DNA from 3 places in the Eubacterium limosum genome. Region 1 is predicted to be linked to each of the others. Evidence: riboswitches for the same ligand, from Rfam matches in the RefSeq annotation. Region 1 holds a riboswitch; each other region holds the start of a gene.
What was found. Region 1 has a riboswitch for cyclic di-GMP ahead of B2M23_RS03015 (helix-turn-helix domain-containing protein). Riboswitches for the same ligand answer to the same signal wherever they lie in the genome.
Positions count from the first base shown of each region.

Region 1 (10,488 bases):
CAGGCGGTCAAAGAAGAGGAACAATCCGAAACTGCGCCTTTTATCCAGATAAGAAAAAAGGTCCAGGCGCTGTGGTAAACGGTCCGGAATCGTGGAACAGCCGGACACTTTCGAGATCAAAGATTAACATTCATAAAGAAGATACAGGTGAGTGATCAGTACCCGCAGGACACTTTTTTCTTTCTTAGGTAAAAGGCTTCGTCTCTTAGGTTTTTTCCATTATTGTAAAAGGGCTTGCATTTTAAAAATATTTGGATATAATAGTATAGTAATAAATTGAATATGAACTGCGATGAAGAGAAGAGTACATTCGGAGAAAGCATACAGAGAACCGGGAAAGGTGAAAGCCGGCTGTGGACAAAGAATGGAAGATGGCCTCGGAGCAAGCTTTGGTGAGGGTGGAAGCCTAAGCCAGGGCCGCGGAAAGCGTTAAAAACAAATAATAAACCCTGCCGGTTTATTAGCTGAGCCGTCTGCCGTGAGACAGGCGGAAAGTAAGGTGGTAACACGAGAGCTTCGTCCTTATATGGAGAGGCTCTCTTTATTTTTAGAAATTTTTAAGGAGGAAATATGATGGAAGAAAAGAAAACTTTTTATGTCACAACCCCGATTTACTATCCAAGCGGGGATTTACACATCGGCCATACCTACACCACTGTAGCCGCTGATACCCTGACCCGTTTTAAAAAGCTGACGGGCTACGATACCTATTTTCTGACCGGTACAGATGAGCACGGCCAGAAGATTCAGAAGGTTGCTGAGGAAAAGGGCGTTACCCCACAGGCCTATGTGGATGACGTGGTGGGAAGAATTAAGGAGCTGTGGAAGCTGATGAACATCAACTATGACCAGTTTATCCGTACCACAGATCCGGAACACGAGAAAACTATCCAGCAGATTTTCAAAAAGCTCTATGACCAGGGCGATATTTACAAAGGAAAATATGAAGGCTGGTACTGCACGCCCTGCGAATCCTTCTGGACAGAAAGCCAGCTGGTGGACGGAAACTGCCCGGATTGCGGACGTCCGGTAGAAAAAGCCTCCGAAGAAGCTTATTTCTTTAAAATGTCAAAATACGCAGACCGCTTGTTGCAGTATATTGAAGACCATCCGGATTTTATTCAGCCGGAATCCCGGAAGAATGAAATGATCAACAATTTCATCAAGCCCGGACTTCAGGATCTCTGTGTTTCCAGAACCTCCTTTAGCTGGGGCGTTCCGGTAACCTTTGACCCGGGGCATGTGGTGTATGTCTGGATCGACGCCCTGCCGAACTATATCTCGGCACTTGGCTATATGAATGACAAGCCGCAGCTCATGGATCAATACTGGCCGGCGAATGTGCATCTGGTCGGTAAGGACATCATCCGCTTTCATACCATCTATTGGCCGATTATTCTAATGGCACTGGATCTTCCGCTGCCAGAACACGTATACGGCCACGGCTGGATTCTGCTAAAGGGTGGAAAAATGTCCAAATCTGTGGGGAATGTAGTCGACCCGGTAGAGCTGGCCCAAAAATACGGTGTTGATGCCCTGCGCTATCATGTGCTGCGTGAAATGACCTATGGTGCAGACGGTATTTATAACGAAGATCTGCTGGTCAGCCACATCAATTCTGATCTGGCCAATGACCTGGGTAATCTCCTGAGCCGGACTGTGGCCATGACCGTGAAATACTTCGATGGTGTGATTCCGGCTGAGCGTGAAAGCGGTGATTTTGACGCCGATCTCATTGCTCTGGCAGAGGAAACCCCAGGCATTGTGGAAGATTATATGAATAAGCTGGATTTCAGCCGCGCGCTGGAAGCGATCTGGAAGCTGGTTTCCCGTACCAATAAATACATTGATGAGACACAGCCATGGGTTTTGATCAAAGATCCTGAAAAGAAAGCCCGTCTGGCAATGGTGATGTATAACCTGACAGAGTCGCTCAGAATAATTTCTGTACTCGTAAGCTCTGCAATGCCCGATACCGGCGTTAAGATTGCCGATGAACTCAAGGTACCGGACGAACTCAGGACCTGGGAAAGTATCCAGTCCTTTGGAAAATACCCGGACGGCATCCAGGTAGAGCGCTGTGAACCGATCTTTCCGAGAATTGAAGTGAAGAAGGAAAAACCAGAGCAGAAGCAGCAGCCTAAAAAGGAAAAACAGGCCAAGAAGGAAGAAAAAACCGAGGTGCCGGAAGGTTTGATCACCATCGATGATTTTGCCAAGGTTGAGATGAAAGTCGCAGAGGTCATCTCCTGTGAACAGCACCCTGACGCAGACCGCCTTCTGGTGTTCCAACTGGATCTGGGAACAGAAAAGCGACAGATTATCTCCGGAATCGCTAAATACTATAAGCCTGAAGACCTCGTGGGCAAAAAGGTCATTGTCTGCACAAATCTGAAGCCGGTTATGCTGCGGGGACTGGAATCCAACGGGATGATTCTTTCCGCTGTTAAGGGGAAAAAGCTGAGTATTCTGACCGTTGACGGCGATGTGATTCCAGCCGGCGGCAAGGTAAGCTAAAAGGATAAAACTTAATTTGTATTGAAAATAACACAAAACCGCCTGTTTAATGATATAATATGATATAAGGGTCAAAAGAGCATGTGTTTCACGTTCGCGTGAAAAAACAGGGCTTTTGGACTCGCCAAACATGAGAAAGCAGCCGTTTTTTGCAGAAAAATGAGCGGATTTCGAATGTTTTTCGGATTTCGGGAGTGTGAAACACGGAGAAATCCGAAGGTATTATCATCTTCAGAGAACAGGAGGTTTTTTTGGATTCTGTAATCAATTTAACAACGAGTAAAAAAAGAATATTGGCAGCGCTGGCGACAGTGGCAGTGCTGAGCCTGAGTCTGGCGCTTTGTTACCAGATGATGGGATTTGATGAACGTTACCTGAACACAGCGGGGCTGTGCATTTTTATGATCGGCCTGGCGATCTTTTCAAATATAGAGTGCAGGGAGCGTGCAGCAGCTCTGTGGAATATGCTGCTGCTTGTCCTGATCTCTGCCTTTTCTTATACCATCTTCCAGATCTTTCAGGAAGCGCCCTTTGATACAGAGGGAATTCGTTTATTTTTAAACCTGGCCTGCTGTATGGCAGTCTATGTTTTTTTATATATTTTAACAGGACGGATGAGAGCATCCTTGATGGGTGGGGGAGTTCTTCTGTATATTTTTGGATTGGCAGGCTACTTTGTCCGTCTGTTCAGAGGAGATACGCTGCTCTATACGGATCTGTTTTCAGCGAAGACAGGACTTCAGGTCGCTTCGGCCTACCATTTTGAGCTCAGCGGCACGATTCTGCTTGCAACGCTGGTTCTGGCGGCACTGCTGCTTTGGGCCTTTAAAGCAAACAGACGCGTTCGGGATAAATATAAAAGCCGTAAGCTGCGCCTGATGGCCTTTGCAGCCCTGACCATCACCTTTGGGTTATTTTTTGAGACCAATGTGGAGCGGTATTACTATGCCTGGGACATGCCGGTTAACGGCTACCCTTATACCTTTACGGTCAATGCTAAGCTCTCACATGTCAGGGAGCCGGAAGGATATGATCTGGCCTTTCTGGGCGAGAGTATCAAAAACGTGCAGCAGCCCATGACTACAGGGGCTGTCGGCCGGGGCGGAACAACGGAAAAAGCCGCTGTTGGTCCCGGGATGAAAAACAGTCATAAGCCTAATATTATTGCCATTATGAATGAGTCCTTCAGTGACCTGCGGGCCGTGGGGGATTTTTCAACCAATATTGACTACATGCCCTTCATTGACAGCCTGCAGGAAAATACCATTAAAGGGAATCTCTATGTGTCAGTTTTCGGCGGAGGCACCTGTGACTCCGAATACGCTTTTCTGACAGGGAACACCACGGCTTATCTGCCAGAAAATGCGAGGCCCTATCAGCTTTATATCAAGGGTCCGGCCCCCGGACTCACGTCAACACTGAACTATGAAGGCTACAGCAGCTACGCCATCCATCCTGGAGAGCGGAACGCCTGGAACCGTGACAAGGTTTATCCGAATTTTGGCTTTCAGCAGTTTTTCTCAGAAGAAGAATTTTTGGAATCTCAGACGCTCAGAGAAAAATGGGTCAGCGATGCGGCCACTTATGACAAGGTCATCGAGCTTTATGAAAACAAAGGCGACAATCCTCTTTTTGTCTTTGATGTGACCATCCAGAACCATGCTGGCTACCAGCTGAATGCCGATGATCTGGAGCCCGTGCTTCTGGAGGGGATGGAGGGAAGCTATCCTGAAACCGAGCAGTACTTATCGCTGATGCGCAGCTCCGACGCGGCGTTCAAAAATCTGATCGACTATTTCAGCGGTCAGGATGAGCCCACACTGGTGGTCATGTTTGGCGATCATCAGGCGTATATTGAGCAGGCTTTTTATGAAGAACTCATGCAGAAGCCCCTGGACCAGTGGAGCCTGGAGGAACTGCAGAGGCGTTACGTTACGCCCTTTGTCATCTGGGCAAACTATGACATCCCAGAAGCTCAGGTGGATAAGCTGAGTGTAAACTACCTTTCCAGCCTGCTGCTTGCGCAGGCGGGTATCCAGGGCACACCCTACAACAATTATTTAATGAAGCTGTCCGAAACCCTGCCGGTCATCAATAAAGTAGGGGTCATTGACAATGAGGGGCAGTACTTCAGAAGGGGCGATCCAACTATCCATGACCGTGAGGTCCTGGAATACCAGCAGATACTCTACAATAACATGCTGGATACGGCGAGGCGGCGAAACGATTTGTTTTACCCGGCTTCAGACTTTTAACTAAAAAAATCCCCGGATCATTTGATCCGGGGATTTTTATTTATTTTTTCAATTTAAAGCCGTCAGTCATCACCTTGATGACATCGCACACGATTTTGGACTGCTCGTCATCAAGCCCTTCCATTGCAGTGGACAGAAAGTGAATCCGGCTGGTAAAGGACTCGACGGGGAAATCGGTAAGAAGTGCGCTGACAGGAACCTCCAGTGCTTCGGAAATGGTGATGAGCGTTTCAAGTTTGGGCAGATGGGTGCCGCGTTCCAGCATGCTCAGATAATTCGGTGTAATATGAACACGTTCCGCGAGCTGGTATTGCGTCAGTTTTTTATCAAGACGGGCTTCACGAATATGCCTGCCAATAACTTTATTATCCATTGTGATTAACTCCTCTGCGTGAGATTGGGGCAATAAAAAGACCCCGGCATAAACCAAGGCAGGGAGATTGCATTCAGTAAGTTTAATACCCGAGCAACCGGCTGTCGTTTCATCTGGAGATGAATTAGACCCTTGGCTTTGCGTCACTACCTTTCAATAGTTTTGCCCTATTTCAAAATGATTCGGATGTATATTATTTACTATAACTCACAATGCGAATGAAGTCAATATTCAATTATAGTTTTGTTCAAGAATTTAAACAAATAATTTAGTCATTTGTTGTTTTGAAATGGTCGCACATTAGCTTGACCATATCCTGAACTAATGCAAGCTGTTCGTCCGTTAGATTGTCAGACGGAATACAGAAAGAGGGATACAAATCTTTCCAAGACTCCGTTTGATCCTCCATCAGAAGGTCGTCGGCGGAAACGGACAAGACATTGGCAAGATTGATAAAGGTTTCCAGCCGGGGCAGTTGCGCGCCCCTTTCAATGATACTGAGATAAGTGGGGGTGATACCGGCCTTTTTAGCCAGCTGGTTTTGTGTAAGATGGGCGTCTTTTCGAAACTGGCGAAGCCGCTGCCCGAGGTATTTACTGTTCATCTGGAGTTCCTCCCGAGTGTTTGACAGATAGGATTGAAAATAAGGAAGCTATAAACAATTTTCATAGTAACATATTTTCAAAAAAGGTTCAAGGATTTTCGAAATAATAGTTATAAAAATGGAATAAAAAGAGAAACGTCTTGTATTGTAAGAGAAAATATAATAAAAAGTAGTTCGATAAAAAAAGACCATGCCCGGAGCACAGTCTGAAAAAACTTATAAATTTTTTAGGGTATCAATGTATTCCTGCTTGTCGCGGCTTCCTACGAAACGTTCGACTTCACTGCCGTCCTTTAAGAATACACAAGTCGGGATGCTCATGACATGAAACTGTCTGGCCAGATCGGTGTTTTCATCCACGTTCAGCTTACAGATCTTAGCGGTTGCAGGGACTTCGCCGGCGATTTCTTCGATGATCGGAAGAAGAGCCTTGCAGGGACCACACCATTCAGCCCAAAAATCGACCATAACAGGGCCTTCCGTATAGTTTAGCACTTCCGCTTCAAAGTTAGTCATATCGACAGAGATGATATTTGCCATCTTTTTCACTCCTTGAATTTTTTTACAGTGATTATCATATCAATAATCTATCTAAAAATAAAGGGGAAAAATCCAGATTTTATGATAAAATAAATCCATGAAAAAACGACTTTTATATACAAGATTACAAGAACTGAGTGACAGAGGGGCTTTGCGGTTCCATATGCCGGGGCACAAGGGAAAAATTTGCTTTGATAATGAGAACTGGGCAACCCTGGATACAACAGAAGTGCCTGGGGCGGATAATCTGCACGATCCCTCCGATATTCTTTTAAGGGTTCAGGAAAAGCTGGCAGAAGCTTATGGATCAGAGGAGGCCTGTATTCTGGTGGGTGGCAGCACAGCCGGCATACAGAGTGCTGTTATGGGCGTTTGCAGGGAAGGCGACAGCCTTCTGGTGCCGCTGAACTGCCACCGTTCTGTTTATGCGGGGTTGGCATTGGGCAGGGTAAAGGGCATTTATTTTGAACCGGAATACGATACTCGGCTGGGCTTTGGAAAATGCATTACCCCGGAGCAGGTAGAAAAAAAACTGACAGAGCATCCAGAGGTAAAGGGGATGATCCTGGTCAATCCCACCTATTACGGCACTGTCAGTGATGTGGCCGCCATTGCGGAGCTGCTTCACAAAAGGGGAAAGGTGCTGATCGTGGACGAGGCTCACGGAGCACATCTGAAATTTTGTGCTGCACTGCCGCCGGACGCGGTAACCTGCGGGGCAGATATTGTTATCCAGAGCACGCACAAACTTTTGGGCGCTTTTACCCAGAGCTCCCTGCTGCATATGCAGGGACCATTGGTGGAAAGGCGCCGTGTTAAAAAGTTTCTGGCCATGCTTCAGTCCTCAAGCCCCAGCTATCTTTTGATGATGAGTGTGGAAAACGCTGTGGATGAAGCCTGTGAAAAGGGAGAAGCCGTTTTTCAGGCAATCGCAGAGCGTTGGGATTATTATCAGAAACAGGCAGGAGCAGGCGACTGCATTGTCCTGTACACTCCGGGAGAAGGACAGCTCTATGATAAAAGCAAATGGCTGCTGATGGTAAAGGACGGCCGGGGCACGGCTGCTGAAAGGCGGCTGCTTGCAGAGTTTAACATCCAGTGTGAGATGTCTGGTTTTAATTATGTGCTGGCCATGACAGGAATCGGTACTACCGTTGACGAACTGGACCGGCTGATGGCAGCAGTGGCCGATATGAACAGAGAATGCCCAGAGGCCACAGAGCCACCAAAGGTCGAATTTGTCAGTCTTTGGAAGCACGAGGAGAAATATCCCCTTTGGCAGGCGCTCTACAATATGGAAACTGGGAGAATGCCTCTGGAGGACGCTGTTGGCAGAGCGGCGGCAGGCTTTGTTATTCCATATCCTCCGGGAATACCAGTGCTGCTGCCAGGGAGCCTGGTAACAGAGGAAACTGTCGCAGAGCTGTTGAGACGGCAGAGAAATGGCGAAGCTGTTGTGGGTATAGACAGTGAAGGAATGATTGAGGTCATTCTCAATTCTTCGTTTTAATGCATGGGTCGTTATGATATAATAATGCCTGAAACAAAATGAGAAAAGAAGGTTTATCAATGGAAAATAAAGGACAGCTGATTGTCATCGAGGGTGTTGACGGCAGCGGTAAGCAGACACAGACAGAAAAGCTCTACGACCGCCTGAAAAGGGAGGGGCAGCGGGTCATGAAGGTTTCCTATCCCCGTTACGATAAGGAGTCCTCCGCCATGGTGCGGCTGTACCTGTCCGGTGCCTTTGGAAATGACCCGGACAGCATCAGCCCTTATATCGCATCGACCTTTTATGCGGCTGACCGCTATGCGTCCTACAAGGAGGATTACGAAGCTTTTTATAAGGACGGCGGCATTGTAATCGCCGACCGCTATACCACCTCGAATATGGTCCATCAGGCAGGAAAAATCAGCGATCCCAGAGAGCGCCGCCGCTTTATGGACTGGCTGTCAGATTATGAGTTTAATAAGATGGAGCTGCCTGTACCCGACGCGGTTTTCTTTTTGAATATACCGCCAGAGATCAACTTCAGGCTGATGGAGGGCCGCGCCAATAAAATTACGGGTGAGGCGGAAAAGGATATACATGAAAAAAGCCCGGAGCACCTAATCCACGCTTATCAGAACGCCCTTGAGCTTATTGAAAAGTACAACTGGACAGAGATTGTATGCGTCTCGGAGGGAAAGCTCCGCAGCATTGAGGATATACACGAAGAAATATATGAGAGGGTGATGACAAGTGGAACGGTTTGAGGATCGCTATGCGCTTTTGAAGGTAGCCTATTCGGACATGGAATTTGCCATGACGCGGAGTTTTCTGGAGGCGAACGGCATTAAGGTCACCTCTCGGGAAAAGGGCTTCGGCGGCCCGATCCGCAGTATTTTTATGGGGACTTTCACCACGGCCAACATTGAGATATTTGTAGACCCCAGAGACCTTGAGGAAGCAAAAGAGCTGCTGAAAACAGATTTTTCGGAGCTAGCCGAGGAAGAATGGCACTAGGGAGGAGCAGGCATGTTTAAGGCGGTTGTTGAACAGGAGCGGATCAAAAAGCTTCTGGCGGGGAGTATTGCCAATCATGAGGTGAGCCACGCCTATCTCTTTGTGGGGAAAAAGGGCATTGGCAAGACCATGATGGCCCTTGAGTTCGCAAAGGCTCTTTTGTGCCGGGACGATGAAAAGCCCTGCGGCGCCTGCATTCCCTGTGAGAAGATCGAGCACGGAAACCACCCGGATGTTTTGATTACCCAGCCTGGAAAGGGCGAGAGCGCCATTAAAATTGACCAGGTCCGTAAGCTCATCGCCACGCTGCCGGTCAAGCCCTTTGAAAGCGAGCTGAGGGTCAGCATCATAAAGGGCGGAGATAAAATGACGCCAGAGGCTCAGAACGCCCTGTTAAAATCGCTGGAGGAGCCGGAGCCCCATAATGTTTTCATCATTACAGCGGAAAATCTGGAAAAAATGCTGAATACCATCCGTTCACGCTGCCAGGTCCTGAGCTTTGAGCCGGTCTCAGATGCGGGGATCCGTGAGATTTTGAAACAGAAGGGCTGCGCCCCAGGCGAGGCGGTAGATCAGGCCATCTACAGCTGTGAGGGATCACCGGGAAAGGCTTTAGAATTTCTTGAAAATACCGAGCTGGAAAGCTTAAAAATTGAGGCACTCAATGTATTTTATGCTATACTTAAGGGAGATACCTTTAAGGCGTTCGCTTTCAGTGAAAAAATAGGGAAGGATAAAAACACCAGCGCTGAGGTCCTGAATTTTCTGCTTGTCTGGTTTCACAGCATGGCGCTGTTTCTGGAAGGCGCGGAGGATGAAGGAAATCCTTATTACAGCTGGCAGGTAAAATACGCTTCGGTTTTGACGCCGCGTCAAAACAGCCGAATCGCAGAGATCCTTTTTGAGTTTATGAACACCCTGCAGTATAATGTCAACCTGAGGCTGCAGTGGGAAAGCGTCCTATTAAAAATATAAATTACAGGAGATACTATAGATGGCAAAATCAGTGGTTGGAGTCCGATTTAAAAAAGTCGGTAAAATTTATTATTTTGATCCACAGAATCTGGAAGTAGAGCAGTACGACCATGTCATTGTCGAGACTGTCCGCGGCGTGGAGTACGGCGAGATTGCCCTTGGACCGAGGGAGATCGAGGACGATTTGATCACAGCGCCCATTAAGCCCGTTATCAGGAAAGCTACCGAGAAGGATACATCGGATTTTGAGCGGCTGAAGCGCAAGGAAATCGAGGCAAAGGATATTTTTATCGAAAAGGCAAGAGCCCACAAGCTTGAGATGAAGCTCATTGATGTGGAGTATACCTTTGATAAGAAGAAGGCGATCTTTTATTTTACAGCCGACGGCCGCGTGGATTTCAGAGATCTGGTCAAGGATCTGGCAGCTGTGTTTAAGGTGCGCATTGAGCTGCGCCAGATCGGTGTCCGGGATGAGGCCAAGATTTTTAAGGGGCTGGGCGTATGCGGGAGAACCACCTGTTGTGCTCAGTGGCTGGGCGATTTCACCCCTGTGTCCATTAAAATGGCCAAGGAGCAGAACTTATCCCTGAATTCGACCAAAATATCCGGTATCTGCGGCAGGCTGCTGTGCTGCCTGACCTATGAACAGGAATTTTATGAGGAAGTCACCAGGAAGATGCCAAGAGTCGGCCAGCAGGTCATTACGCCGGACGGCGAG
Region 1 is NZ_CP019962.1:652,948-663,435, reverse strand. It holds gene metG (methionine--tRNA ligase) at 571-2,517, shown strand; gene B2M23_RS03020 (LTA synthase family protein) at 2,769-4,772, shown strand; gene B2M23_RS03015 (helix-turn-helix domain-containing protein) at 4,813-5,145, opposite strand; cyclic di-GMP riboswitch class I at 5,235-5,322, opposite strand; gene B2M23_RS03010 (helix-turn-helix domain-containing protein) at 5,414-5,749, opposite strand; gene trxA (thioredoxin) at 5,966-6,289, opposite strand; gene B2M23_RS03000 (aminotransferase class I/II-fold pyridoxal phosphate-dependent enzyme) at 6,387-7,799, shown strand; gene B2M23_RS02995 (dTMP kinase) at 7,859-8,545, shown strand; gene B2M23_RS02990 (hypothetical protein) at 8,532-8,795, shown strand; gene holB (DNA polymerase III subunit delta') at 8,808-9,770, shown strand; gene B2M23_RS02980 (PSP1 domain-containing protein) at 9,790-10,488, shown strand, end outside.

Region 2 (10,488 bases), 610 kb from region 1:
GCTGCTCTTGTATGTGCGACCCATTACCGAGTATTTTACCGGGAAGCCGAAAATTCCTTTGCCCGTGAAGCTGGTGCTTTTGTACCTTTTGTGTATTACCGTTACCCTGCCCTTTTCGACAGATGTGATGCTGTCGCTCAAGGGGCGGTCCTTCCGGCTGGAGAGCTACTCCGCCATTTTGTTTTATGGTCTTTTAATGATGTTGGGCGCTTTTTTCTATACCTTTAAGCCCTGGCATGTACGCCTTTACGCAGCGGGGGTATCCTGCGTGGCGGTTTATGGCATCTTTCAGAAATTTGGTTTGGACTTTCAGCCACAGGACCCTCTGATGTACGGCGGGCCAGGCGCCTCCTACGCCACCATTGGCAACCCGAATTTTCTGGGCTCTTTTCTGACACTGGCGCTGCCAATTCTTGTCTATGCTTTTATCAGAGGATCGAAGGCTTATCTGCTGCCCTGCGGACTAGTATATTTCTGCCTGTTGTGCACCAATACAAGGGGGGCGTGGATCGGCAGCTTTCTGGGGTTTGCCCTGTTGGGGGTGTTTTTGCTGAGAGAGCAGGAGAATCGGCGCCGTTTCGCAGTGGTGAGCGGTGTGTTTGCCTTTTTAACCCTTGTTTTTCTGTTGGTGAACAGCGGCTTTGGCGCGCGATTTTTCAGCGTTTTTGCAGATCTGTCCAGAATGCTCAAAGGCGATGACTGGGAAAAGGGCGGCTCCTACCGGCTTTTTATCTGGTCAAAAACTCTGGAACTCATCCGAATGCGCCCGCTGACCGGTTTTGGCATTGAAACCCTGGGGCAGGTCATGGGCCAGTATTTTGAAAACGATATTGTACAGGTAACGGGTCACCATCTGGTCATCGACCGGGCCCACAACGAATACCTGCACATTGCTGTGAGCAGCGGCGTCCCCGCGGTTCTCAGCTACCTGGCCTTTGAAAGCGCGACATTGTATCAGGGCTTCAAAAACTGGCGTTATTCGCCCCTGCTTGTGCCCCTTGTCTGCAGCATCGCCGCCTACATGGCCGCCGCCTGCTTTAATATTTCCGTGGTAAGCGTGGCTCCGGTCTTCTGGATATTCTGTGGAATCGCAGTGCGTTTGAGTGGTGAAATTCAATCAAATTTGAATATGATTTAAGGAAATAAAAATTGAAAATAATTTGAAAAAGATTTAGTATTTTACCCAAATAGTGCTGTTTTTACCATCGCTTTAATGCTGGTGGTAAATGAAATGGCATTTATAATAACTTATAGCTATAAGAGAAGCGAAAAAAGCAAATTTGTATGGTTTTGAAAGTGTGCATACATGTATTAATGATGAATAACAGGATACTTTTAGAATATTTAAAAGTAACTGGTTTTTATAGTTCTTGACAAATGCCAGAATCAGTTGTAGAATAGAATTGTTCAAAAGGCAAAGCGGTGCGAAAGCCCGTGGCGCAAAACTACAGGGTCTACGTCGGGAGCTCCAGCCTGATATGACAGCCAGATGCCAAAAACGGTAGATGGCCGAAAACCCCTGTATGGTTTCCGGCTATTTTTATTTTTTGAGTAGCCTTTAACAAAAAGGTACGCTGGGGCAGTCAATCACTCTGTTTATAATCGTCATGGCGCGGACGGTTAAAATAAAGGTTTATATTTAAAGGTAAACAAGAGAACATAAAAGGAGAGATGTAAATGATTCAGATGATTAATAAGCTGAAGAAAAACCAGAAGGGTTTTACTTTGGTAGAATTGATTGTAGTATTGGTTATTTTGGCGATTTTAGCAGCGTTCACGATTCCGGCGATGTTGGGGTTTGTGAATGATGCGAAGAAGAAAGCTTCTTTGGCTGAAGGACGTGAGGTTTATGTGGCGTCTCAATCCGCTGCATCAGAGATCACAGCCAAATCATCTACAGGAAAAGTAGCAACAGAAGATGCAGGAGCTGTGGAAACTAAAGCAGAAGAGTTGATCAATAATGATATTCCTGAAAATGGAAATATAACGGTTACTGTAAGTGATAGCAAACCTGAGGGTTTTGATGCGAAGATTGATAATGGCAACACTTCCAAAGTATGGGTAACAACAGCTGGACAAGTTTCTGGAGTGCGTTACACGGATGCAGCTGCCAAGTACTTAGTTAAAATTGATAAAACTACTTCTGGTAACAGTGCTGATGTTGTAGATAATAAGTAATAAATTAAAGATGTAGAGTTATAAAGCATAATGCATAGGCCGAGTCTGCAGCGCCGCAGCCGGCCTTTTTCCCCATTTTTCCAGGCGCTTTTTTTATTGCCCAAAGAAAAAACAAAACTATAGTTGACAGTTGATAGTGGATAGTGGATAGTTTTGGAACATTTGCCGCGCAAATTTGATTTAGATCAAAATCGCTGTGTGATTTGGTACATGAATGATTCACTGTCTATTATCAACTATCAACTCATTTAAAATTGGTTTAAATGCTTTTCTGCCTTAAAAACAGGATTTTATTGCTTTTTAGCAGAGAGGCCATTGTGTTTTCGGGATTTCGGGACAGGCTTTCTCTGCAGAAAGCCTGTCCGGGATCCGTTTTGAGGATAGAGGAAAACAAAATGATTAATCTTAAACAGCGTCTGAAAGCCAGCGCAAGGTCTGAACAGGGCTTTACGCTGGTTGAACTGATCGTGGTGCTCGTAATTTTGGCCATCTTAGCAGCCTTTACCATTCCCGCTATGCTGGGGTTTGTGGAGAATGCTAAAGAAAAAGCGGCCCTTGCTGAAGCAAGGGAGGTATATGTTGCTACACAAGCTGGAATAACAGAATTTTTTAAAAATCATGCTAAAGTAGAAGATGGTAATTTCATTGAAATTACTGAAAATATAATGAAGTTTTTGGATAGTGATTTAAAAAACAAAGAAGAATTTGAATGGGGAACCTCCTTTTTTTCAATGCCTAATCAGCAGAATATGATGGATGATATAATTATAGGTAAGAAGATAAGATTATATGTTTTTATGGGGGAAAAAGGAACAGAGGAGGAAACAAAGGTGGTAAAGATACAATATAAAGATTACACTGGAAATTATATTACGACGATTACCCCCGGCGGCTCCGCCGAAGTCACAAAAATAGAAAAAGCTTAAAATTTGTATCCCAAAAACCCGAAAAGTTAATCAATTCTCCATTGAAAAAAAAGAGGTGCCTCTATGACCCTTTGCCGCAAACTTAAAATTCTCATCAAATCCCCCTCCGGCTTCACCATGATGGAACTCATCGCTGTCACTGTCGTCATTGCCCTGCTGGCAGTGATCATCATTCCGGGGTACCTCCACTTTATTGACGACGCCAAAAAGGATGCGGTGGTGGCTGAGGCGAGGACCATCTATCTGGCGGCCCAGATACGGGCGACGGAGTTTAAATCCGCCGAGACAGCGGAAAACCCTTACCGCATTCCGGATGCCAATGATCTGCGGGATCTGGTGGGGCCGGATAACGTCTATGAGGGGGTTACAAAGCTGACCATTGTGGACGACAACCGTGACGGCACCATTGATAAAATTGAGATGATTAAAAATAACATCAATGTTATAATTGAACCAGGAAAAAATGTGATTGTCGATGGAAAGGTGAGAACTGTTTATTCCAAGGATGATCAAAAGTAAAATGTATGAATTCACACATAAGTCCTGGAGGTTTCGCTTTGTATGATTCTTTATCTTTGATATATTTTGTGCTGTATGCCTTTGTCTTTATCTTTGGCTGTATGATTGGCAGTTTTTTAAACGTGGTGGTCTACCGGGTGCCCATTGGCATTTCAATCGCCAAGGGCCGGTCTTTTTGCCCGAACTGCGGCAAGCCCATCGCGTTTTATGATAATATCCCGCTGCTCAGCTATCTGTGGCTGCGGGGAAAATGCCGGAAATGCGGGGCGAAGATCGCGCCGCGGTATTTCTTTACCGAGCTGTGCGGTGGGCTGCTGGCCCTGCTCATGGCCTGGCATTATGATTTTGGCCTTCAGGCGGTGGTTGGGTTTGCGGTAGCGGCCATTTTACTGGCAGTTACCCTTATAGATTTTGACACCATGACCATCCCCAATGGCCTGGTGATCGCCTTGATAATACCTGCGGCGGCCAGCTATTTTGTGTTTCTGGAACCCGGCCTTATTTCCCGGGTAATTGGTGTGTTTGTCATATCGGTGCCCATGCTGGTATTATCCCTGGTTATTCCCGGCGGCTTTGGCGGCGGGGATGTCAAGCTCATGGCAGTCGCAGGATTTCTCCTCGGCTGGCCCTGTACCCTGCTGGCGACCTTTATCGGCCTGGTGCTGGGCGGCATTGTAGGCGTCATCAAGCTTATCCGCAAGAGTGGGGAAAAGCATATGGCCTTTGGCCCATACCTCTCGGCGGGGATTTTGGTATCCATGCTGTGGGGAATGCAGATCATCTTTTGGTATTTGGATTTTTTTGGACTTTAATGAGAGGGCAGACACCCTGGACTTCAACCTTATGAAGCGGCTGGAAGGAGCGATGAGACTTTGCCAAAGTTTAAGTATAAAGCAAAAAACATGAACTCAAAAATAGTAAATGGAATGGCGGACGCCATTGACGAGAGCACGCTGCGTAAGGCTCTGCGGGAAAAGGATGAATTTCTGCTGGAGTGCCGTGAAGTGGACGCTGAGAAGAAAGCCTACAAGATGAAAAACATGGAGCTTTCGGATTTCTCGAGGGAGATTGAGAACATGCTGGCCTCGGGGATTACGGTCATCCGCGCGCTTTCCATTATGATGGAGCGTAACATCAAGCCCAATGTGGCGAAGGTGTACAAAGCCCTTTACCGTGAGGTACAGCAGGGGATCACCCTGTCGGAGGCCATGGAAAACAGCCGCGGCTCCTTTCCGCAGCTCATCATCAACATGTTCCGGGCGGGCGAGTCCAGCGGCCAGATGGCCGAGACAGCGCACAAGATGGCGCTGTACTATGAGAAGGAGCACCGCCTCCACACCAAAATAAGAAACGCCATGATCTACCCGATCCTGCTCTTAGTGGCAACGGTCGTGGTGGTGATCGGGCTGTTTACTTTTATCCTGCCCCAGTTCTTTGATTTGTTTGAGGGGATGGACGCAGCACTGCCAGCGATTACGGTCATGGTGATCGGGATTTCCAACTTCATGACCACCAACTGGTACTGGCTGCTCATTGCGGTGGCCTTGTGTATTGTGGCTTTCCGGGCGCTTCTCGGGACACCGTCCTTCAGGCTGCGCTTTGACAGGATGAAGGTCCATCTGCCCTGGGCAGGCAAGCTTATTAAAATTATATACACCGCGCGTTTTGCCAGGACGCTGAGTTCGCTGTATTCCAGCGGTCTTTCCATGATCAACGCCATGGACATCAGCGCGAGCATTGTGGGCAATAAGTATATCGAGGGACAGTTTGGCCCGGCCACCCAGATGGTGCGCAGCGGGAGCACTCTGTCCGAGGCCATTGGCAGCATTGACGGTATGGATAAGAAGCTGGTATCCACCATCTTTATCGGTGAGGAAACCGGGAATCTTGACACCATGCTGGATTCCATTGCGGATTCCTACGATTATGACTCAGAAATGGCTATACAGCGAATGGTTACGATCATCGAGCCGGTAATGATTATTATCATGGCTGTGATCGTTGGGACGGTAATGCTGTCCGTTATGGTACCGATCGTCACACTTTATCAGAGCATCGGTTAGGGGGATAATAAGAGAGTATGCAGACAACCATCTATTTAGGCAGCGACGCCATCCAGATACTCCAGGGGGATGTGCGCGGCGGCAAGCTGACCATTTCAAAGCACCTGACCGTGGAGATGGGACCGGGCGCCATGATCAACGGGGTCATCACCAACGAGGATATGCTTCTTGACGCCATCGACCAGGCCGATGAGGCAGGCGATATTGATTTTCACAACACTAATCTGGTCATCAATTCCAGCCTGATCGTCAACAAAAATGTGGCTGTGCCCAAGATGACGCCAAAGGAGCTCACCGAGCTGTCCCACCACGAGTTTGAGGACGCCACTAATTTTGAGAATCTGATCATTGACTACAGCGGTATCCGCGGAAAACAGGGCACCAACATGCTCTGCTGTGCCGTGGAGCGTGAGGTGCTGGAAAGCTACATCCGCCTTTTTGAGACGGCAGGCATCAAGCTCAGACGCATCGACACTGCCCTGAACGCCACCATTAATTATGTGGAGGCCACAAACGAATACGACGGCCAGACCTTTGCCATCAACATGCTGGACGGCAACAACCTTATGTACGCCCTTTTCGAAAATGGTGTGTATACATTCTCCAGCCAGGCCAGAATCATGGCAGAGCGCGGTACCGAGGCTTTTACCATCGAGATGGCCTCCAAGCTGTCCTCACTGGTACAGTTTAACAAGAGCCAGAAATCCGAGTACATTCTGGACAAGGCCTACTATGCTGGGCTGACAAGAGACGAGATCCGGCGGCTGCAGGCCTATGTGGACGATACAGAGGTATCGGTCCATGCGGTGGAGAACACCGGGAATATCCAGGAAAATTTCAACATTGATGACGATTTTCTCCTGTCCGACTATTTCTATCCCGCGTCTCTTTTCTTTGAGAAAAAGAACGACGTCAATCTGCTGACGAGCTACAAGACAGCGCTCAAGCCCCAGCGCTCCTTTTCCATCAAGAACAAATGGGCTATTCCGCCACTGGTGGTCGTGGCGGTCATGGTCATTGGCTTCACGTTTTTTACTATCATGAATTACAATGTGGACCGTGCCCTTAAAAAGGCCAACAAATACATCAATGACCCCACCAACGTGTCCGAATACAGCGAGGCTCAGCAGCTTGACAGCGCCCTGAAGATCATCCAGAGCCAGACCAGTATTCTGGATACTAACCGCAAGGCCATGGAATCCTATCCGGTGGTCAACAGCGATAAAGCTTACCAGGTGCTCAACCTTGGCAATAACATTACCGTGGGCGCCCTGAGCTACGACTGGACCACTGGGGGCGTGAGTATTACCGCCTCTGCGCCCAACGAGTTTGCGGCAGCGGCCTATGTCAGCGAGCTCAACCGCTCTGGCCTGTTCAGCAGTATTGAGTACCAGGGCTACAGCCTGAGCGAAGGCAGCACCTCCACGGTGGCCAATGGCTCATCCACAAGCACATTGCCAAACGGCCAGACGGTGACCACGCCAAATACCGAAACCGTCAAAACGCCGGACAGCTACGGCTTCTCCGTTGTGGCCTATCTGAAACCGGGGGTGGTGCAGCAATGAAAAAACCAGAATTTAAAAAGCCTAACATCAAGCTGAACATCAATTACGAGTTTACCAAACGTGAAAAGGGACTGCTCTATATTTTAGGCATGGCCCTGCTCATCGTGGCTGCCCTGTACCTGGTGTTTTTTCCGGGGATCAACAAATATCAGGCCCTGTCCGAAGAGCGGAGTGAGGCCGAGTTTAAGCAGCAGAAAATGGAAATGGCCATTGCCAGCCTGCCAGCCAATAAGACCATCAAGGACGCAGCCGCAGCCGATCTTTCGGCCAAAAAAGAAGGCTATGAAAAGCGCATGACCAACGATGAGCTGGATAACCTCATCACCAACCTGGTGGTCGACGAGGGCTTTAAAGCCCAGGATCTCGCTATTACGGCCAATGAGATTGCTACGGTGGCTACCTTCGGCAGTGACGCTGCCGAGTCCAATGAATCTTCAGACACCACCACCGAAGCCCAGGAAATGAAAGACCTGGCCGAGATGCAGGGCAATACCACCACTGACGAAAACAGCACGACTACCACTGCCGAGCCCACCATCAGCGGCATCTATATCGGGACCGTCACCATGACGATCCAGGGAAATATCGGCCAGTTTGAGAACCTGTTAGACACCGTCAATGGCCGCTCCGATATCCAGATCACCGCTTTTGACGTGAGCCCGGGAACCAGCAGCGCATCAAGCTCAGGCAGCAGCAATAAGGTTGCCAACCTGCGTGCCGGCACAAACACGGTCAGTGTGACCTTTAACGTGTATATGGTCGATAAAGGCGCTGCCGCGGCCAACACGGCTGAATAACAAGCTATTAATTGAGGATGGGCACACCCCATTCTCCTTTGATAAACCTCCCAAAGTCCCCAAAATACTGCGCCAGGTACTTTTCGGGATTTCGGGAGGACATTTTAGCATTGTTTTTATTTTTTGATCAGAGCGCACCTGAGGGTGCTTTGTGATAAGGAAATGAAAAAGCCCGGGGCGGTAACGAAAAGTTACGTCCTGGGAAGCGATGAGACGACAGCCGGTAAAATTTACCGGCCCAGCACCACGGGCAGAACATCCAAAAGCCCGGAAAGGAGCGTTGATGGATGAAGAAACAATGGAAGCTCGACAATAAAGGCATGACCCTGCTGGAAGTGATCGTGGCCTTTGCGATTTTTGCGATTGCGGCTACGATTTTGATTACTGGGTTTAATGGGGCGCTGAAGGTTATGGGGAATAGTGAGAAAATAAAAAACGCCAGCCAGGAGAATACAGGGAAATTAAACGCGGTGGGTGCTTTGGCACTTGATGATCTTGAAGAATTAAAAAATTCTGAGATTACGACGATTCCAGAGAATGGTAAGGCGACGATATTAACCTTTTTTAAAAAATACGCAGTGCCTGGCACATTTTATATTGCGACTTCGACAGAAAAGGCAGATATGGATATGAAACTGTTTCAGCCAGATAATAGCGTGGACGCTCTAACTACGCCAACACTATCAGAAATACCCAAAAAAGAAGCAAAACCAGTGGAAGCGCCTACAGTGCCGGCTGAACAAAATGCCAATGTTGGTTATGGTGGATCAGTGCTCGACAGCAAAACAGGTAAATATTATGATAAATTGAAAAAAGATACATATATTGGCGTAATCACTTTAACACAGCCATTTACCGATGCAGATGCAGGTGGTGCTAATCAGATTCGTCAGCTCTATTTTACAAAAGATACGACTTCTATTGAGGTAAAAATGCCGGAGATACAAAAAAACCTGAAATTGGATTTGGATTTTCTTTATGTTAAAGGTAATATTATACAAGAAAACAATAGTAAGCTAATACTAACCAATATAAAAACAGTTAAGGACACTAATAAAAATAAAATTTTAATTTATTTTGCCAATGATGTTACTGTCGGGACAACGACAGGCATTGAAAAAGGATATTATCTGATTGATTTAGGTACGGCGGGGAAAGATCTTTTTAGCATGAAAAAAGAAGATTTTGATGTCTGCAATATCAAAAACATGTCCTATTTAGATCAAAATCAGATCGTGTATGATTATGTCACAAATTTATTTAAGGATAATAACTAGCCATGAAAGCAATAAATAACAAGCAGGGATCTGCATTGGTGTGGGTGTTGGTTATTTGCCTGATTTTTGGTCTTTTAGGAATCGCCATTGGTTGGGTTGCCCTGTCCATGAACCGGCGAAGTATAAAAAATGACAATCTTAATCAGAGCTATTTTACTGCACTGTCTACAGCTAATTCGGTTTTTAATAGCTTGAATGGATATGTTAGCGGCAATAATCAAAGTAAAAATTTTTATGATGATTTATATAAGAATCTTGTCTATGGAAATAAAGTGAGCGGGCAGAATTATTTTGTGAAATATGACAATGTTCTCGAAAAGGATGGTGGCTCTGTTCAGGAAAATACGGAGGGTATGGGAGAAGCGAATGTAGAAGCTGCCATGTCCAAAGGACATGCCATTATTACCTCTACCGCAACGGTAAACGACACAACAGAGACAGTTATTTTAGATGCTTACCGAAAGCCGGAAAGTATTATCTGGCCAGCGAAAGAATGGGCGACTACGTTGAAAGATGATGAACAGTTAAGCGGAGACAAAAACAGCAGAAAAATTTATGTGGGAAACAACAGCAGTATCGTGAACGATGAAACAAAAAAGAATGTAGCAGATAACACAATGGATGTGGCAGTCTATAAGTTGGAAGCAGAAAAAACACTTTCAGGTAAATTAACCATTAGCAGGGATATAGTGGGAAACGGCAACCTTGAAAAAAGAGCGGTTTTTATTTATTTAGAAAAAGGCGCAACTCTCAATATTTATGGAATGGATTATGAGCTTTTTAAAAATACTACGGCTCAAAATGTAACATCAACACAAAAGGATAAATGGTTTGAAAATGAGAAGGGCGAGTATACCACTGAAGCTTGGGAATATTATTATGGGCCAGATATTTTTATTTATATGGAGGATGAAGCTTCCGTTAATTTTATGAATCCTAATCGAAATGCAAATAGTAGCGAGATTGTGCCATTTCCCTTTTACATTACAGGTACAAGCAATACTGAAACAAAGCCAAAAGTAACGACAGAGAAGAATACAGATGTTAAAATTTATTGGATACAAGATGTCGAAATTTCAAAAAAAAATAATTCCGATGAATGGCTGACGGACAATGAAGGAAAAGTCTTTTCTAAAAATGAAAATAATGGTGTTCCGAGCCGT
Region 2 is NZ_CP019962.1:1,266,643-1,277,130, forward strand. It holds gene B2M23_RS05835 (O-antigen ligase family protein) at 1-1,138, shown strand, start outside; cyclic di-GMP riboswitch class I at 1,404-1,497, shown strand; gene B2M23_RS05840 (pilin) at 1,678-2,178, shown strand; gene B2M23_RS05845 (pilus assembly FimT family protein) at 2,574-3,104, shown strand; gene B2M23_RS05850 (type IV pilin protein) at 3,168-3,623, shown strand; gene B2M23_RS05855 (prepilin peptidase) at 3,662-4,435, shown strand; gene B2M23_RS05860 (type II secretion system F family protein) at 4,496-5,686, shown strand; gene pilM (type IV pilus biogenesis protein PilM) at 5,704-7,251, shown strand; gene B2M23_RS05870 (hypothetical protein) at 7,248-8,048, shown strand; gene B2M23_RS05875 (prepilin-type N-terminal cleavage/methylation domain-containing protein) at 8,336-9,325, shown strand; gene B2M23_RS05880 (hypothetical protein) at 9,328-10,488, shown strand, end outside.
Region 2: linked by a shared signal. The riboswitch ahead of B2M23_RS05840 (pilin) and the one ahead of B2M23_RS03015 (helix-turn-helix domain-containing protein) in region 1 are both predicted to bind cyclic di-GMP.

Region 3 (10,488 bases), 800 kb from region 1:
CTCCTATTCCTCTGGTATCTGTTCGCCGGTCAGCCTGATGTTCGGCAGGCTATCGGGTAATTCTACGTCAAATGTATCACTGGTCAGGCGCTGCCCTTCATTTGTTTCCATGTTATTAACTCGGTATAGCTCAACCTTAACCGCCCCCGGAAGCTTCTTCATATCCAGCTGCTCCTTATCAATCCAGTAAATCCAGGTTCCCTGGCTGATTTCACCGATATTACCATTTTCCGGTATATTGGCCATAAAGATACTTGCTGCTTCATTATCCTTACCGACAACATTGTTGCCGTCCTGATCTTTCAGCAGCACAGCATTAAAGCCCGGATGTCCGCGATAGCTGCCTGTAAAGATAAGGGATCCAGCTTTAATGGCCGGCTGGTCTGGATCATAGACGAAATCCTCTTCCAATAGTCCTATGCCATTCTGCTCAAGCTCCACATTATCTCCCGGAGGTCCAATAATATCAAACTCTGCCGCGCTTACGCCTGCTGCACCATTTGCTATGATCCGCACATACTCTGCCCGGTAGGTGATCAGCTGGTTCGCACCCTCCTGGTCCTTTTCATTAAAGTAAACGGTCGCTTCAGGCTTTTCTGTGGTCATTGCGAAGCTGCCCTTTGCGGCATCCTGCCATTTCACACCATCCTCACTTACCTGGATGGTATAATTTTTGATGGTATTCTCCACAAAGGCTCCATCTTTTACTGCTGCTGTGTATTTAAAGCCGACAACAGGCATATTTTCATGCAGATTGATGGTAATCTGCGGATTGTTTGTGGTCTTAGTTCCTTCATAGATACTGCTATAATCATTGTCATAGAGCTTGGCCAGCGCCGGGTGGCTTAAACCTGAGCCCGTACAATCCTCGATATATTCATCGCCTTCCGAAGTCATATCTGTATCCATGGTCCATTTTGTCTTCGCGATGCTGCCGTCATGCTGGATTTTGATCGGTTCGAGCGCCAAAGCTTCGGTTTTATTCAGGTAATTGTCATAAGCGACCACCTCGTATTTCAGCACACGATTGTTCATGGAGGAAATCACGTCTGTATAGGTATTGTCTGTTGTAAAGCCAACTACCTCGCCATTTCGGATAATTTCATAGCCTAAAATCGCTTCGGAACTTTTGTTTACGCCCAAATTGAAACTAATCTGTTTTGAGTCCTTCCCATCTTCCACTTTATGGTTCAGAGTCGCCTCAACCTTTGTATTCTTAGCCATCGCCGGCGCTTTTTCAATCCGTTTGTGTCTGGCGCCGTCGTTCAGGTAGTAGATTGCCCGTTCCTCTTTGGGATACTTGCTCACATATTCAATGGTTTCTTCGTTTGGCGTCAATCCCCACTTTTCAAAATAAGCGGTTAAGTCTTTCTTGGCTGTATCACTCGCCATACGGATTAACAGGTTATCCTTATCTGTCTTCATCGTATTTCTTCGGTAATTTTGATACAGGCGGCCATAGAAGCTGTCGGGATCATCGAGATTGTTGTAGGTATCATCATACGCGAGGTGCAGCTGCCAGAACATGCCCAGCTGTGTGAATACATTGCTCGCGTAGCCCTTTGTGCCAGAAGTGACCTTCTGGTAAATCCCAGGGTAATCGGCCCGTGCTTCTGCTTTTTCGTCAAAGGTTTTTACAAGCTGAGACAGAATATTATTGGAGGTTTCACCGTAGACCATGTCACCCTCATCGGTCACATGTCCAATTTCATGGGCGATCCCCCAGCCATAGAGGTTTCCGCCTCCCATGGTTCCATCCGCCTGTTTCGTATGTGGCCGTCCGTGTGTCATGCCGCCGACTGAGCCATACTCAATGCCGATATGCTGGCCGGTAGCATACATAAACGCGCCGGTAAACATACGGGTATACCGGATATTAATTCTGGAACCAGGCCATTTATCTTTTGCATCCTCCGCATCTCTGGACAGTCCTTTTGAATTATAGGTGATGTCCATCAGCTGTTCCATGGCCAGGCTATTCTGATAAAGCTGTTCAATCTGTTCGCTTTCGCTGCCGTTAAGGGCTTCGAGCACAGCTGTCGCCGGCACAGAAAGCAGCATCTGGTTTGTCATAATATCTGTACTGTTGTAAATGCTGGATTTTTTATCCCATTGATATTTCGATTCTTCACCGGCATACATGTCCGGCACTTTGGCGACAAAATCTTTCAGTTCTTTAATATAGGACTGGATCGCTGCTTTTGAGTCATTTTCATCTGTAATTCCCGTTAAATTCAAGTACGGGATCTTTGTTGCTCCCGCCACTCTTACCTTGATATCCTTACCGGATGGGCTGGCGTTTGGATAACGGATATACAGGGCTCCGCCGCGTTCACTATCTTCGCCGCCAATCTGCTCAAGGGTAATTTCATTCTTCCCTTTCTTTAAATTAACGGTCTTGCTCCAGCCTGTTTTGACGTCAGGATGGTATTGAGTATAGACAAGCTGCGGGAGGACACTCCCTTCTGTTCCCACATAAACATTGATGGTATCGCCTGCTTTTGCGGCCAGGCCCAGCGGCTGAAAATCATTCAGCGCCATGGCAAAGCCCAGATTGCCATTTTTGGCGTTTGATACATTCTGGTCCACAAGAACCGTATCATCAATATTGGTTTCACTCAGAATCGCTTTTGCCAGCGTGAGCTCTGAAAGGATGGAATCCTTATCCGGATGGAACTCTCCGCTCACAGCATCTGGAGTATTGGCGCGCTCAATAAGCTTATCCACAACCTCCATGGTTACACTGTCCCTCAGTTCCACATGTAAATCATCCACGAACAGAGCGTTTGTTTCATCTGCCAGACTGTCATAGGCGTAGAATTTTATTTCCGAAATGCGGCAGCGCGCATTCGGAGCGCCTGGCCAGTAGAGCGCCGGATTCATCTGAATTTTTACAGGTTTAATCTTTTCATTGATGCGGATACGGTAGTATTCTTTTCCATTGGTGCTCTTTTTCGCCTGAACCACAAAATCTTTTCCGATGTTCAGGTCGTGTGCCTGCCCGGCCTCATCCCACCAGCGGATTTTCATGTATGCGTTATAAGTACTTGGCTCACCTTCGCCGCGCACCAGCACTATATCATTCATTTCATAGGACTGGTCAAATTCTACGACCGGCGCCTGAAGCTTGCCTGACCAGCCGCCGGCATCCCAGCCCCCATAGTTCCAATACGAGGAATAGTCATTGTCCACAATATCAAATTTATCATAGGCCTGTTCATAATCACTTTCCTTTAAATAGGGATAAGTGACGTCCTTAATATGGGCAGTGGGCTGGTTAATCTCACCGGCACGGTTGATCAGCTTATAATTTGAGGTAACCGGCGGCTCGATGGATTCTGTGGCGCAGGTATATACAGATGATTTTGCCCCTTCGCCAATGGCGTTATAGCCGGTCAGATAAACCTCATATTCAGCCTGATCCTTAAGGTTTTCAATCACATAGCTGGTGTTTTCTAAACCCCCAACCTTGGTGTATTCACCGTTTCCCTTTTCACGGTAGTAGACATTATATCCGGTAGAATTTTTTTGTTTTTCCCAGTTAACTGTAATCTGGCGGTATCCGCCTTTTAGCGTGATCCCCTCTGGCTGCTCAGGCACTGAGGTTGGCAGCGGTATTCCTATTACGGGCGCGCTAAAGCCGCTTTCCCAGTTTCCGCCCTCTGATCGGTTAACAGACTGAACCGAAATTTTATACTCCACAAAGTTGGTCAGATCACTGATCGTCAGGGAAGTTCCATCCACAGGCGTCAGTACAGTCTCTGCCTTACCGCTTTTGGGGTCCGTATAACTCATTTTGACCTCATAGCCTGTTACATTACTCTGTGCTTCCCAGCTGACACTCAGGCTTTCATTGCCAGAGGCTACCTGAACGTTTGTCGGGATGCTCGTCACCTGCTCGACAATCTTATCCTTGGTATTATTCAAGAATTCAACCTTTGAAATTTCCGCCAAATTACTGCTCGCCTTATTGGTTTCTTTTACAATGATCGTAACCTTTTTAATCGCGACCTGCCCTTTCAGGTCAACAACAATGGTTGACGGGGAGGCTTCATCGGTTAAAAAGAGATAATCCGCCTTGTCCTGAAGGTCAAACTTATAGCTATGTATCTCTTCAAATTCATCGGTCACCTCAATGGTTCCCCTCTTTGGCGCATTTTCAAGCCCCAGTTCACTTGGGGCAATGCGAAGCTCTGTCGCTACGACTGGCTCCTTCATTACAAGCGGAATTAACAGAGGCGTATCCTCTGAAATGCTGCTTCCATCCTCCCTGGCAAACTGAACCATGCCTGCCTGATCGGAGGCTGTGCTGAAAAGCTGGGCAATATCGCCGCTTTTTATCGTCACAGGATCCGTTTTATCTTTTTCGAAAGTCACGTTGCCGGGATCTACAATCGGGGAGGTGTCACTGATCTGTACTTTTCCTGAGTCATGGGACACACCCATATTTTCCTGTAAATAGACCAGATCGACAATATCCACGGTTCCATCTCCATTCAGGTCACAGTCTGCTTCAGAAGAACCAAGGCTTTTCATGACCGCATCGTAATCGGCATCGTCAATGCTGCCGTTTTGGTCGACATCGCCTGTTAAAATTGAACCGCCCATAAATTCGACACGCTTGGAGCTGCCCTGGAGGCTTACCTGCGCCTGGGCTGGTACCATCCCCTTGTCAGAGACTGTGACGGTGTAGTCGCCAATTGGCAGGCTGTAAAAATTGACATTGGCAAAATAAATCTTCGCATCGGGCTCCTGCTCATTGCAAAGAACGTTGCTGCTGTCCACTCCATTGGAATCTCTGTCAAAAAGCAGTGTCTTATACTGGATGCTCCTGCTGCCAAAATCCGTTGTGGCTTTTTCACTGATGACATCCTTTAAAGGAATTTCCTTGGACGTACCGTCGCTGGCTGCCAGAGTCAGGACTGCTGTTTCTGACAGCTTTGTCTTCGGCTGGTTAAAGTGGATTTCCACCTCGATATTTCCCACCAGGTCAGCAGACGCTCCTGCATAGATGACACCTGCCTCTTTATTTTCCGGCTGAGGCTCAGGAGACTCAACCGCCTCAGAAGATGGCTTCTCCGCACTTTCCGCTGTCTCACCCTCTTCCTGATTTTCTGTCACGGTATCATTCTCTGTCATTTGGGCAGCAGGCTCCTGTCCTGATTCTTCCGCCAGAATAGATACCGGAAAGCTCGCAAACAGCATAACAACTGACATAAAACAAGCTAACCATTTTTTCATGTTCTTTTCCTTTCCTTCTCTTATATAAGTACTCCCAGTCTTTTACCGCTTATCTCATTACGCTCGTATGAACAAAAAACGGCTGCGAAAGGGCGCAGCCGTGCGGTGTCCACCGATGATGATGGATTTCCGTAGCAGCTGGCTGCCATTACCGTTTACCGGCTTCAGGCCCTTTAGTTTTGCGTCTCTGCCTTTCAACAGATTTGCCCTTTTTACGTTTTAAAAACGTTATTAAATTAAAATCACTATAGACTATGTCTCATTATAACAGGCACGATTCTCCGCGTCAAGAATCATTGATTATTTTGCATTAAAAAGAAAAAGACCAGAGTAAAAAGCTACTCTGGTCAAAAATAAAAGCTAGAACTTACTCGTCTTCAGGAATTGTGTTTAAATCATTAAAATCCATATAATTTCCGGTCACAATAAAATATACTGTTTCAAAAATATTGGTGGCATGATCGCCGATTCTCTCCAGATGACTCCCAATAAAGGAAAAACTCATGGCCTGAAGAGCCATCTCCGGATTTTTGTTGATTTCTGCAATACAGTCACTGTGCAGGGTATTGTTCAAACGGTCAATTTCATCCTCATACCGGATCACATCGTCCATTTTGCTGATATCCTCATCAATATAAGCCTCTATACACATTTTCAGCTGGTCTTCCACCATCTTTGCCATCTGCGGAATATTATCAAGTTTTTTATAGTATTCCTCTTTGCGCAGACAGATCACTTTTTGGCAGATATTAACCGCTAAATCCGCGATTCTCTCAAGATTTGTAATAATCTTATAGGTTGAAGAAAGCCTTCTCAAATCCCCTGCGACCGGCTGCTGTCTTGCAATAACCTCACTGACAATCTGTTGAAGCTGAATTTCCTTTAAATCCACGATATCATCACGGCTGATAACACTTCTGGCCAGTTTTACATTCTGTTCTTCCAGCGCTGTAATTGAATCGGACAGCATCCGTTCTGCCTGAGAAGACATCAGCAGAATTTCATTCTTAATGGTTTTTAATTCTTCATTATAAACTTCTCTCATTATTCGCTCCTTTATCAACCAAATCGTCCGGTAATGTAATCTTCAGTACGTTTATCTTCCGGATTCATAAAAATGGTGTTGGTTTCATTATACTCGATGATTTCTCCCATAAGGAAAAACGCAGTCCTGTCTGAGATTCTGGCCGCCTGCTGCATGGAGTGTGTTACGATAATAATGGTATAATCCTTTTTAAGCTCCTCCATCAGGTCTTCAATTTTTGAAGTGGCAATAGGGTCAAGGGCAGAGGTTGGTTCATCCATCAGAATAACCTCTGGCTGCATGGCAATGGTTCGGGCAATGCAGAGACGCTGCTGCTGCCCGCCGGAAAGGCCAAGTGCCGACTTGCCCAGACGGTCGCTGACCTCATCCCACAGCGCAGCGCTCACCAGGCTGTCATGGACAATTTTATCAAGTTTCTTCTTATCTTTCAAGCCCTGGCATTTTGGACCATAGGCGATATTGTCATAAATACTCATCGGGAATGGGTTAGGCTTCTGAAAAACCATGCCCACCTTTGTTCTGAGCTGGATAACATCCGTATCTTTTTCATAAATATTTTTGCCGTCAAAATTCAGCGTCCCCTCAATACGGACAGAGTCGATTAAATCATTCATACGGTTCAGGCAGCGTAAAAATGTGGATTTACCACAGCCGGAGGGACCGATAAAAGCAGTTACTTCATTCTCATAAATATCAATATTGATTTTCTTCAGGGCCTGAAAATCGCCGTAATATAAATCCAGATCCTTCACATCAAATTTTTTCTTCTTATCCATTTTAACCTCGTCTATTTCTTATGGGCAACATCCAGCTTGTCTGCTGCCAGCCTCGATAAAATATTCAATACAATAACGATCAATACAATGACAATGCCAATGGCACAGGCCAGCTCAATGTTTCCCTCTTCCTTAGCCACATAGTAAGCCTGAACCGTCAGTGTGCTTCCCGGTGAAAACAACGTTCCTGGAATCTGCGCAACGGTCCCCGCCGTCAGCAGCAGCGCTGCCGATTCGCCGATTACCCGGCCAATACTCAGGAGCACCGCAGTCACAATACCAGGAACCGCCGAAGGCAGCACTACTTTAAACACTGTCTGAAGCTTGGTTGCGCCAAGAGCCAGTGAACCTTCACGATAGCTGATTGGAACAGTTTTAAGGGCTTCTTCCGTGCTTCTTATAATAACCGGAAGCAGAATAATCGCCACCGTTAAACTGCCTGACAGTAAGGATATCTGAAATTTCAGTGCGACAACGAAAAACGCCATCCCAAAGAGACCAAAGATAATCGACGGAATACCCGAGAGACACTCTGTGGCAAACCGGATCGCGTTGACCAGTCTGCCTGGCTTGGCATATTCGGTCATGTATATGGCCGCCAAAATACCGATTGGCAGCGCAATGATCAGTGACAGGAACACCATATACAGTGTGGTGATAATATTGCTGAAAATACCACCGCCTGGGTTGACCACCTTCAGCTTGAGCGTACTGCCGCCATCGTCGATCAGCTGGGCGATTTCCTGCAGTGATAAATCCGTCACGTCGGTGCCATCCACGCTCTCAAGCACATAATCTGTTTTGACCGCTGTGCCCTTACCCGTTGTATCCTTCGTGGCATTTAAGCTCGAGTCTTTTTCGATATAACTGAAAACCACCTGTTTGTGCTGTTCATTTCTCTTTGAATAGTCGACCTTCATAATAGCCGCCCCTAAAGACTCGATATAAAGCGGCTCGCCATCCGGCGTTTCATACTTTTTATAGTAATCCGATTTTGACAAAAGATCCGCTTCATTGATCGAGAGAGGAACCTCTTTTTTTTCTGCCATCTGATAGCCGACCTTATCATTAAAATCGCGGGTGATAAAGTTCCAGTCCACCATACCAATCCCTTTTACAAAGATAAAGCCAATGATAAATAATAAAATACCAAGAGTAATGGCTGTGGCAGCGTAAATAATTCCCTTTACGCAATTGTCTTTTACTTTTCTGCTCATGCTCCTCAGCCTCCAATTTTTGATTCGACAAATTTATTAACGATAAAATTGATGATCATAATAAATACAAACAGAACCACACCGGTGGAGAACAGAAGCTGCTGATGTACCCCAGAAGCATAGCCCATTTCAAGGGCAATATTGGTGGTTAATGGCCTGATCTGGTCAAAGAGGCTGGTGGGAATACCGGCGATAGGATTACCGCATACCAGCATAACCGCCATGGTCTCACCAATCGCCCGTCCGATGCCCAAAATAATACCTGTGATAATACCCGATCTGGCTGCTGGGATAATCACCTTGAAAATGGTCTGGATCTTAGACGCGCCCAGGGCCAGGGAACCCTCGCGGTACGCGTCAGGGACCGCGGATATGGAGGTTTCAGAGATGCTGACCACCGTCGGCAGGATCATGACGGCCAAGACAATGATCGTCGCTAAAAGGGATTCACCCTGGGCCATAGGCGAAATTTTCAGCACATAGGGCACAATGATCCCAAGGCCAAAAACACCGTACAGCACTGAGGGAATACCAGCCAGCAGCTCAACGGCAAACCGGACTATTTTTCCAATCCGTGTGCCTGCCAGCTCTGAGATAAACACAGCCGTCAGCAGCGCGATGGGTACACCAATGACAATGGCCCCCAGGGTCGCGTAAACTGAGCCGACAATCATGTAAAAAATACCATACATATCTGATCCAGGCCGCCATTCTGTCCCTGAAATGAACTTCCAGAAGGAGTAAGAGCCGTTAACAAAAGGCTCCAGCCCATTGACAAATACATAGATGGTAATGGTAACGACGCTGATGATCGATACAAGGGCGCAAAGTAAAAAAATCTTTTCAACAACTTTCTCGCCTACTTTGGTTTGTTTCTTTTCTTCCAAGTAAATGATCTCACTTTCTTAAAGAATTTTATTTTAAAAGCAGAATCCTATCTCACGCTGATTCCGCCATTTTTTTCTACAATGGTCTGTCCCTCGTCTGTCATAATAAAATCAAGAAAAGCTCTGGTCTGCGGTGTGAGGTTTTTTTCATTATAAAGCGCTAAAAATGGCCGTGACAGGCCATAGCTTTCATTTAGCACATTTTCCATGGTCGCCTCCACCCCGTCTACCCTGAGTGGTTTGACAGAGCGGTCCACAAAGGTAATGGACACATAGCCGATGGCATTGGGATTTGCCGAGACTGTGGACTGGACATTGCCGTTGCCCTCCTTGACTGTAGCGCTGGGCTTCAGCTGTTCTGTAAAATCCAGAAGCTCTTCCACCGCGGTTCGTGTTCCGGCGCCGTCTTCTCTCGATACCACCGCTATGGGGCGGTCTTCACCGCCGACTTCCTTCCAGTTAGTAATCTTCCCGGTGTAAATCGCCTTAATCTGATCTTTGGTCAAATCTTCTACAGAGTTTTCGTCATTGACGATCACTGCGATGCCGTCATAGGCAAATACCAGCTCAGTCAGATCTGTCTTTTCTGACTCCTTTAGCTCTCTGGAAGCGCAACCAAAGGAATATGTCCCATTCGCAGCGTTTTTAATGCCATCTGAAGAACCAGTGCCGCTGTAGGTAAATTTTACCGCCGGATGCAGTGCCCCAAATTCCGCGCCCTCGGCGTCTATAATTTTTTGAACAGAGGTGGAGCCCCCGCCGTTTATCTCTCCTGAAATTTCGCTTGAATAGGCAGGCAGTTCCTCATTGCCGCAGCCAGAAAACGAAAAAGACAGCAGAACCAGCACTGTCAATGCCGCGATCCAAGACAAAGATCTTTTCATTATTCATTCTCCTTCATGATTAACCTAAATTTAACATTACGGTAATCATATCAAAGAAAGCCGCCGGATTCGTGCAGAGAATGTTAAACCAATGTTAAATTCAGGTTAAATCGCACCACTTACACTCCGGTTTATCACACGCTGTATTTTGCCTTAAATCTTTTTTTATCTGATCAGAATCTTGTTTTTCTGTTCAGGACTCTTCAATTATAGCGAACCCATGTTAAGAGCGTATTACGAACAAGTTAAGGCTCAAAAATGTCACGTTTTCATAAAACTTTTTTGATTTGACACCATATTTCCTTTATACCCAAAAAATAAAAAAGCCCATTGGAAATCTCCAATGGGCTGTAAGGTTTTTTAACCTCTTGCCTTTTTTCGTATATTTCGTTTTTCAATGAAAGATTTGATAATATCCACACAGCTGTCTTCGCCTAA
Region 3 is NZ_CP019962.1:4,280,287-4,290,774, forward strand. It holds gene B2M23_RS20135 (fibronectin type III domain-containing protein) at 4-5,241, opposite strand; cyclic di-GMP riboswitch class I at 5,372-5,459, opposite strand; gene phoU (phosphate signaling complex protein PhoU) at 5,609-6,286, opposite strand; gene pstB (phosphate ABC transporter ATP-binding protein PstB) at 6,301-7,062, opposite strand; gene pstA (phosphate ABC transporter permease PstA) at 7,074-8,279, opposite strand; gene pstC (phosphate ABC transporter permease subunit PstC) at 8,285-9,166, opposite strand; gene B2M23_RS20160 (phosphate ABC transporter substrate-binding protein) at 9,214-10,050, opposite strand; gene B2M23_RS20165 (cytidylate kinase-like family protein) at 10,411-10,488, opposite strand, start outside.
Region 3: linked by a shared signal. The riboswitch ahead of B2M23_RS20135 (fibronectin type III domain-containing protein) and the one ahead of B2M23_RS03015 (helix-turn-helix domain-containing protein) in region 1 are both predicted to bind cyclic di-GMP.